One region of the Paenibacillus sp. P46E genome, then DNA from elsewhere that is predicted to be linked to it. Evidence: riboswitches for the same ligand, from Rfam matches in the RefSeq annotation. Region 1 holds a riboswitch; each other region holds the start of a gene.
What was found. Region 1 has a riboswitch for cyclic di-GMP ahead of A3849_RS04295 (flagellar assembly protein A). Riboswitches for the same ligand answer to the same signal wherever they lie in the genome.
Positions count from the first base shown of each region.

Region 2: it holds a riboswitch for cyclic di-GMP, as region 1 does, so the genes downstream of both, A3849_RS32270 (anti-repressor SinI family protein) here and A3849_RS04295 (flagellar assembly protein A) in region 1, are expected to answer to the same signal.
Region 3: it holds a riboswitch for cyclic di-GMP, as region 1 does, so the genes downstream of both, A3849_RS06255 (bifunctional diguanylate cyclase/phosphodiesterase) here and A3849_RS04295 (flagellar assembly protein A) in region 1, are expected to answer to the same signal.
Region 4: it holds a riboswitch for cyclic di-GMP, as region 1 does, so the genes downstream of both, A3849_RS24495 (thiamine pyrophosphate-binding protein) here and A3849_RS04295 (flagellar assembly protein A) in region 1, are expected to answer to the same signal.

Region 1 is NZ_LVYZ01000014.1:165,762-167,946, forward strand. Features, by position in the region: gene A3849_RS04295 (flagellar assembly protein A) at 1-1,335, opposite strand, end outside; cyclic di-GMP riboswitch class I at 1,439-1,532, opposite strand; gene A3849_RS04300 (FUSC family protein) at 1,836-2,185, opposite strand, start outside.
Region 2 is NZ_LVYZ01000002.1:310,880-313,064, forward strand. Features, by position in the region: gene A3849_RS02645 (TasA family protein) at 1-27, shown strand, start outside; gene A3849_RS02650 (helix-turn-helix domain-containing protein) at 287-619, shown strand; gene A3849_RS32270 (anti-repressor SinI family protein) at 715-870, opposite strand; cyclic di-GMP riboswitch class I at 899-992, opposite strand; gene A3849_RS02660 (2-oxoglutarate dehydrogenase E1 component) at 1,430-2,185, shown strand, end outside.
Region 3 is NZ_LVYZ01000027.1:71,715-73,899, reverse strand. Features, by position in the region: gene A3849_RS06255 (bifunctional diguanylate cyclase/phosphodiesterase) at 1-794, opposite strand, end outside; cyclic di-GMP riboswitch class I at 866-961, opposite strand; gene A3849_RS06250 (ABC transporter ATP-binding protein) at 1,199-2,185, opposite strand, start outside.
Region 4 is NZ_LVYZ01000066.1:6,485-8,669, reverse strand. Features, by position in the region: gene A3849_RS24495 (thiamine pyrophosphate-binding protein) at 1-1,121, opposite strand, end outside; cyclic di-GMP riboswitch class I at 1,232-1,325, opposite strand; gene A3849_RS24490 (methyl-accepting chemotaxis protein) at 1,825-2,185, opposite strand, start outside.

The DNA of each region.
Region 1 (2,185 bases):
TTCCCGCATATCGTTAATTAAAAGGGGAAGATGATCATATTTGCTCTCCAGCAGCAGCATAATGACTAAGCCGTACTTAACGGTCTGCATCGTGGACTCGACCGTCTCGGCAAGGTTCTTAGCGGCTTCCCTCAGACTGGAGATCTCTTGGATCAGCAGCTCGGAAAAGCTGCACAGACGGTGGTGTGCGGCGCCGAACGCTCCGGCGTACAATTCACTATCGACTGCTTTGCCGCTGATAAATATACTGCCTGTTGCCGAGATTCTGGAGTGGTGAACGTCACCGTATATGTATACATTACCCAGGGCTTCAATAACCGTGTTCTTGTTCAGAGGATGAGCTGCAATAATATCTCCCGCGAACCTGATGGTGGCAGGTTCCACGGCATCATTCTGCGGAACCCTATAGGTTTGGGGGAAATCAATCGTTTTTACAAAGGTTCCGTATCCGGTAATGCGCGGTCTGCCTTTACAGCGGGCAGCGATCTGTCCCCCTGGAAGCAGTACCGCATAGTGTCCGGTCAATAGAGTAAGGTCCCGCGGTGGGGGCGGGGGAAGGACACCGCCATACACGGTGAATCCGGGAAGGCCCTCTTGGGGTGGGAGCTTCTGTGCAAACACTTCGCCTTCTTCTACAGTAAGGAATTCATAGTGGCTGGATTCATCATCAGAAGGGCAGGTCCCTTTGAAGGCATTGTCTATCTTCTTCTGAAACAGCAGCTCCAGTCTCGCATTGGTCCCGGGTACGGGAGCCTTGCCTTCTGCTATGCAGACAGGAAGATAGGTCGGGTTGTTCAGTTCTTCATAGAGAGCGGGGATGTTGAGCGAGCTGACAATGGATCTTTTCTCAAAGCCAGACATAATCTGCGCTATCGACAGAACGGACAACAAGGAATCACGGTTCATTTCTGCACGGACCGTGACATTGGCTGAAGCCGGACTGTTGACCAGATTCCAGGCATATCTTTCGGCACGGTAAAGCGTAAAGTACACTTTGAGCTTATCATCGGATACAGTAATCTGGTATTGTGGCTTCTCGCAAATCTCCCAGGTGAGATCATCTGCAGACGTGATTGGCGTTGGCTCTGTGAGGGTTTGGCCATTGATCTTAAGGATTACGGGATGGACAGCTGAAATTACAGCGGGCATGCCGCCAGGCAGAGGAGGCGTGATGAAAATTTGGTTGTTCTGGATAATGATAACGCCGTTCTTCGCTCTGTCTGTTCCGCCAAACGTCTGAGCATCCACAGAATAAAGATCCATGAGATTGTGCTTTCCAAGAAGCATGGAAGCAATGAACTCGTACCGTGAACGTTCGATAATATGCTGCGGCATTCTCGTAACCTCACTTTTCGTATAATCAATGGTATCTGTACAGAAAAGAACATCATGGAGCCGTGATGCGATATCTTGGGATATCCGACCAAATGGCGTCTCTATTGGCAACCTGGCGACCATAAAACAGCAATACCTGTACTCTTAGGCCCATGGCTTTGCGTCCTGTCCTTTCAGACAGTTTGCCTTTAGGAATAGATCAATGATATATACTCAGTACAAGGCCCATTAAATCGACTGTAATCGACAAAAAACTGGTCAATACTGGCACTCTGTCCAATAAAAACTTCAGTAAACAACATTAATTCTAGTACTTAAGTAGCGAATTTTCAACTGGAATAATTGATTTAGACTATAAATAATGATAAATGTAGCTAATTGTTGATTTATTGTAAATTAAATGTAATTAAGGATTTTTTCTATTTATTGAATTCTGAATTAAAAGGGGATTTTGCGGGGGAGTATGGCCGATATTCCAGAAAAAAAGGACGCTCCCAAGCCTAAAGCTTGTGGGAGAGTCCTTTTTGTATGAAGTGCATAGCGCGGGTAGCCTCTGTCTTGCTGTTCTGCGGTGCGGCTGATATCACCACGTAGTCGGCCTGTTCGATTTCCTCCAGCACCCGGTTCAGGTGGGAGAAGACCGCGCCGAGATCGCGGATGGAGGTCAGTGAGCATTGTCCCTGCAGCTCCGAGAACCAGGCTAGCTGAAGGTCGCGGGCCCGGCGCAATGACTCGGGAAGCGGATGCTGGCTTTCGGCATCTGAGAGTGTTTTGGTACCATAGAGAGCGATGCAGTCTGCGGTGGCGTTTACGATCTCCGCCATCCAGTCAGACGCGGCATGATGTGTTG
Region 2 (2,185 bases), on a different contig from region 1:
AAACAAGGCCCTAAAAAAGATTATTAATTCATAACGGATTGCATGCTGAAGCAGCCTACCCTGATTCCGGAGACGGAGCAGAATAGGCTGTTTTTCCTTTGTAACGATTGATTTTTGTCCATTTTACGGAAATTTGTTATACTGACAAGTGGAAACGGCTTCGCCGTCCTTATAAGGACGGTATCCGCTTCAGCGAGAAATATAAGGATAATTTATAGCGTAAAACAGATAAATTCTTATATTTTAACAATAAGTACGGAGGGGCGTTGTAATCGTGCCGGATAATATGGGAAGTCGTATCCACCAACTCCGTCTGGAAAAAGGCTGGTCCTTATCCGAATTAGCGGACAAGGCTGATGTGGCAAAATCATACTTAAGCAATGTAGAAAGAAATATCCAATCCAACCCCTCTATTCAATTCATTGAAAAAATCGCCGATGCGCTCCAGGTGTCTATCCACAGCCTGCTCTATGGCGAGCCCTCAGAGACTGACGAATCCGCACTAGATGGCGAATGGTTCCGTCTCGTTCAGGAAGCCATGGCCTCCGGTATAAGCAAACGGGAATTCAAAGAATTCCTCGATTATCAAAAATGGCGGCTGGAACAGAAAGATCAATAATCGGACGGTTGTCCTAAGGATCCAGCGATACAGAAAAGGGCACAGCGTCTGGCGCTGAGCCCTTTTCTGTATGTATTCCTGCAAAGTAAACGTCCCTACATCACCTGCAACGTTGTCTTTTCACTTAAAAACCGGCGGATTTCATCTGCACCGATGCCTGCTTTCTTCGCTGATATCAGCAAATAAACCCATTCTAGATCCAGATCACCCATCAGCAGTTCTCCGTCATTCCCCTGGTTGGACTTATCCAAGATATCTCCTCCTAGAATTTTTGCGTCCCCAGGCAGTCCGGCCGTCGTAGTAGTTGAAGCCTTTCTACATTAGACCCGAGACTTTGTGTCCCTGCCTTTCAGCAGGTTTACCCTTTACTGGATCCTTTACATGAAAGGATCTGGTTAGAAAACAATGAAACCGTTATCCGCAATAACATTATATAAGATCTTACACAAAAAGTGTGTCGATTTATGGAAATTATTTATGACAAGTAGTGCAAAAGAACAGTTTTTTTTGCTGGGATTTGTCCAATAGATATGACTTTAGAATCTGTTCATGATGCATTCGGGGACATTCTTGGGTAATTATTACCGGATCACCCTGTTCACATCCAGCTTCCGGTAACCAATATCCGTTTTTCATCATTTAAGGACTGAATCATGCCGCTTTGCGAACGGATTCCCCGAAAGTATGAATTGATTACACGCCTTGAAAGTAGCACAATAAGATGAGGAATGAAACCGCAACCATCGCAGCTCCACTGGGCGCCCAAGCCTCATGCGGCACGTGGAGTTCATCCGTTAGGAGGATGTATTCATGGCAGTTAAAGAGCCCTATAACGAATCCATTTGGAGTAAGTATCACGGCCCCAATCTGGGCTACATTCAAGAGAAATATGAGCAATTCGTTCATGATCCTTCATCCGTAGAACATCATTACCGCGATTTGTTTACCGTTTCCGGCCCTCCTCCGCTCGCTCCGGATGCCGTTCAGGCTCCGCAGCCGACCCTTTCGGGAGACACCGAGTGGCTGAGAAAGGCCGTACGAGCTTCCAAGCTAATCGCCAATATTCGTATATATGGCCATATGGCCGCCAATATCGATCCGCTGGAGCAGGTTAACAGCCCTATGGCCAAATGGCTGGATTACCAAACCTATGACTTGACCCGCGAGGACCTGATTGCTTTGCCTGCCTCGCTGATCTGGGAGAATGCGCCGCCGGATGTTCATACCGCATGGGATGCCGTTCACCGGATGCGCCAGGCCTATACGCAGACTATCGCCTATGAATTTGGACATGTGCATGACGAACAGGAGCTTCGCTGGCTGAACAGTCAGGCGGAGTCCACAAGCTCCCCCGCGCCGCTGAACAATACCGAGCGCAAGGAGCTGCTGAACCGCCTGATTCAGGTAGAGCAGTTCGAGACCTTCCTGCATAAGACCTTTGTCGGCCAGAAACGCTTCAGCCTGGAAGGCAATGATGCGCTGGTACCCATGCTGGACGAGATTGTCCGTGCCGCCGCACATGATGGTGCAGAGCATATCCTGATGGGTATGGCCCACCGCGGACGT
Region 3 (2,185 bases), on a different contig from region 1:
GCAATGTATGAAGTAGTAAAATCCGGATATAACGCCAGTAGATAAGCCATTTGGCGCTGCAGTGAATCCATCTCTTCCATCCTATTCTCAGCCGCCACCATCGATAAAGTATTCACTGCGGCAACATGAACTTCTCCCCACTCTGTGAGATCATTGCGGATGATAGCGGAATCTCGTTCAGTCTCTGACTTTATTTTTTCATTCATGTTGTGATACTGTTCATGACCGATCATCACCGTCACCAGAAGCAAAGTTATAAAGGCAAACGTGACAAATATGTTGAAAAGCACATCATGAAGAGAGCTCGACATCTTGCGTTTTTGGAATGATGGCCATTTAATAAGAGGCAGATAAGTAAAGATTAAACTGGAAATCAGTACATTTAAAATACCATTCACGGCATCCTTAAGCACAACCAGCAAGGAAGCGGTGAAATTCATATCCAGGGCATAACGATAGAATACCCATATGAGAGGCATCCCTAAAATCATCCAATATAGGCTATCAATAAGAACAATCCTTTTCCCTCTGTAGAAGACGCCGACAAATAAAGTTTCCAGCACAAAAACAAGCATAGCGTAAGGGTGATTCCAAAGAAACAAAGTGTAACCATTTACAATAGCCGATGCCACTAAAGCCCATTTAAGACCATATATCCGCAATATCAAAAAAGTAAATATACTACCGAAGATAAAATTGACCCCCAGCAATAGGGATAGGTTGAGCATATTACCTAGTAGTCCAAAAATAATCAGAGCTATGATAAATACAATCGACTTTTTAAATATACTCAATGTTCCCCCACCTTATGAATCAGGCCCATTGCAACAAAAAACCTCTCCCGAAAAGGAGAGGTTTCCTTGCCTTCGGTAACTGGCTGGCATAACATATCCAAATTGGAAATGTAATAGCCCCTGTAGTTTTGCGACCCCGTTTTTCAACGAGTGTGCCCTATTATTATTGAGATTATCTGAAAGAAAATACATTATTCGACATTAATCTACAAGCTGACACTAATTATAATTTATACTGCTGAGTGTTACAACCAATTTTTACATTTCTGTATGGCACCATTCATCTCAACGCCACGTATAATTCAAAACAGCCACTAAAACTAAAAAGACACCCCTTAAGGTGTCTTCACTAATACTCCATATGGAGCCGAACCGTGGCTTGTTAAATCCACAATTCGCCGATGTCACATGTTAAGATGTTTAGATACGCTGTTCTGTTCTACCACAACGTCATTATTTACCTCATAATACTGCGCTTGAGCATACCATAGCTCATGGTACTTTCCGCTCTTGTTGGAAACTAGCGCATCATGACTGCCTCTTTGAATTAGCTCGCCTTCGTGAAATACAGCAATATCGTCGCAGAAGCGGCAGCTAGATAGACGGTGCGAGATGTAAATTGCCGTTTTATTGCCGACGATCTCGTTAAATTTCGAATAAATCTCAAATTCGGCTACCGGGTCGAGTGCGGCAGTCGGCTCATCAAGGATGATAATCGGTGCATCCTTATACAGCGCGCGTGCTAGCGCAATTAATTGCGCTTCTCCACCGGAGATTTCTACACCCTTTTCGTCAAAGTCCTTGTATAAGCATGTTTCAGTTCCGCTCGGCATTGTGCTATACCGCTTCATGAAGCCCGCTTCCGTTAGGTATGCCTCAACCTTGGCCTTAGAGTAATCGACCCTGGTCGCTACATTCTGACCTAAACTGAATGAAAACAGCTTGAAATCCTGAAAAACAACCGAAAAAATCGACATATACTCTTCATGACTATACTTCTTAATGTTAATACCGTTGAGTAGAATTTCCCCTTCAGCCGGATCATATAGCCGACAAAGCAGCTTGATGAAGGTTGTCTTACCGCTTCCGTTCATACCCACAACCGCGAGCTTTCCGCCAACTTTAAATTTGAGCGATACGTTACGAAGCGTCTCCTGTTCTGACGAAGGGTATTTGAAGGAGACATTTCGAAACTCGATTTCGTAATCATTATCGCCATCAACGCATAGCGCACGCTTTTCAACGGGGAGCGAACCCTGGTACATTTTTGAGGGGATATCTAAAAAGTCGAAATAGATCCTCATACTTTCGTTATTTGCGCGAAGTACAGCGAGCTCAGTCATGAAGCTTGTAAAAGCGCCGGTAAACTGATTTATGCTTCCCACATACTT
Region 4 (2,185 bases), on a different contig from region 1:
GGAATCAAATCGCTTAGGGTACTCATAACCGAAGCTAGTGACAGCTTGGAGAGAACAGGCAACTCTTCCGCATAATCAACATCGGTTTCTGTTATGTGTTTTTTTATAGCGGCAGTATCTATATTCTTTAGATAAAAAGACAAATTATCGCGTAAATCGCCGCCTATAGAGATGGTCTGTGAAGATAAAATTTTTCCTACGAAGGTAGGGTCAACATCAAATTGGATAAGTGTTTTAGGGTGATTTTCAGCCTTTAGATTGCAGATCGTCATGTCACTCAGACGTGATCCAAGCACAATGAACAGATCACTGCGGTTCAATAAATCATCACCGTGCTTGCAGCCGCCAACACCGATTGGTCCATGGTATAACGGGTGATCCCAAGGGATCGCACCTTTTCCTCCCGGTGAGGTAACAACAGGGATGTTAAAAGTTTCAGCCAGCTGAATAAGCTCTTGGTGTGCAATAGAACGGTTAACCCCTTTGCCGGCAATAATAAGAGGATTGCTAGAGGTATTAATTGCTGAAATTACACGTTCGAAATTAGCAGTGCTTACGAGATGTTCACGCTCTGGAATCACTATCCGGCATTCTTCCAGCATTTCCGTCTGCACATCAAACGGTATACATAAATGGACCGGACCACGCTGCCCGCCCAGAGCGATGGAAATAGCATGGTTAAATAAGGTGCTGAAATGATCGCCTCGCTCCACCAGTTTACTGAAGAGTGTAGCCGGTCTGAACATGTCTGCCAGGTCAGCCAGATATGACGAAGAATCCTGGCACTGTGGAATTCCCAGTTCCTTGATAGATTGATGCCCTGTAATGAATAGTACAGGCAGGTTGTTCGCTTTTGCATGCGCTGCAGCAGTAAGAAGATTGGTTCCGCCTGGCCCCGAGGTCCCAAAAGCTACACCCAGCCTGCCGGTTTTGAGAGCATAACCTGCTGCTTCGAACCCGGAACTGGACTCATGTCTGCCAGGAATAAATTCAATCCCGTAATCTACCATTTTTAGAACTACGGGACAAATAGACTTGCCGATTATGCCAAAGGAATGTGTTACGCCGAGGTTTCGTAGTGCCTCAGCCATATAATCTGCGACCGTTTTCAGATAATCCACCCACCCAATGTTTTTTATTTAGCCAACAATAGAAAACCTGCACTCACGAGAGTACAGGTCGGCTGCAATGAATAACCGTTAAGAACGGGGGTTTCCCAGACCTTCGGTTGTTCAGCAACCTGGCTGTCTTGGTCCCATAAAAATGAGACTGTAGATCCATGGCTTTGCGTCATTCCCTTTCGGAGAATTTTGCCGTTATGATGTATTGAAAATAATGCATATTTTTACTTTACAATATATTTCTAACTCCTCTCTTGTCAATATATTTGTGCTGAAAAGCTCAGTTTATGACGAAATTAACGAACAATGTCAATTGTAAGAAGATGTCCGGTTGAGTTGTAAAACAGGGCGAATCCAAAAAATAATCTAGTGCAAAAAAGTCTTAATAATACAAATTGTGAAGAAATATTGAAACGGAAATATATCAGGTATATTGAACTATCCCTATGTATGGAAATGGAGGATTACATTGGAGTAATCAGGTGTACTCATTTTATATCTGGGTTAATAAGACTAATGTTCAAAACACCCTTTCAATCCCATTGCATACATTTTATTTTTTTCATTAAAAATAGCGGAGAGAAGTGCAAAAGAAATAACGGTTCTTGCTGCTGCCAAAAAACTGAATTTGCTGAAAATAACATTGATTATTTTGTGAACAAAAAAAGACCGCTTCATATGAATCGGTCTAAGAAAAAGGGGATTAAAATTTGAAGATATGGATCGTTTTCTGGAGTTGAAATACTGCTTGAGTCATTTTATCTGTTTCTTCTGCAACAGAGTGCAGGGCATTTATTTGTTCGTTCATTGCTGCGGATACCTCTTGGGTTCCCGCCGCAGTTTCTTCTGTAATAGCAGAAATGTTTTCGATTGCTCCAGAGATTTTCAATGCGCTCTCCAGCATGAGGTCACTCTCAGAAGAGAAAGCGGCAATTTGTTCGGTTATATATTGAACGCTTTGCACAATCTGGGCGAAAATATTTGCGGTTTCAATGATCATATCATTTTGCACTTGGACAACTTCCTCATTGATGGCAATATTCTCAATCGCTTGCTTGATATCA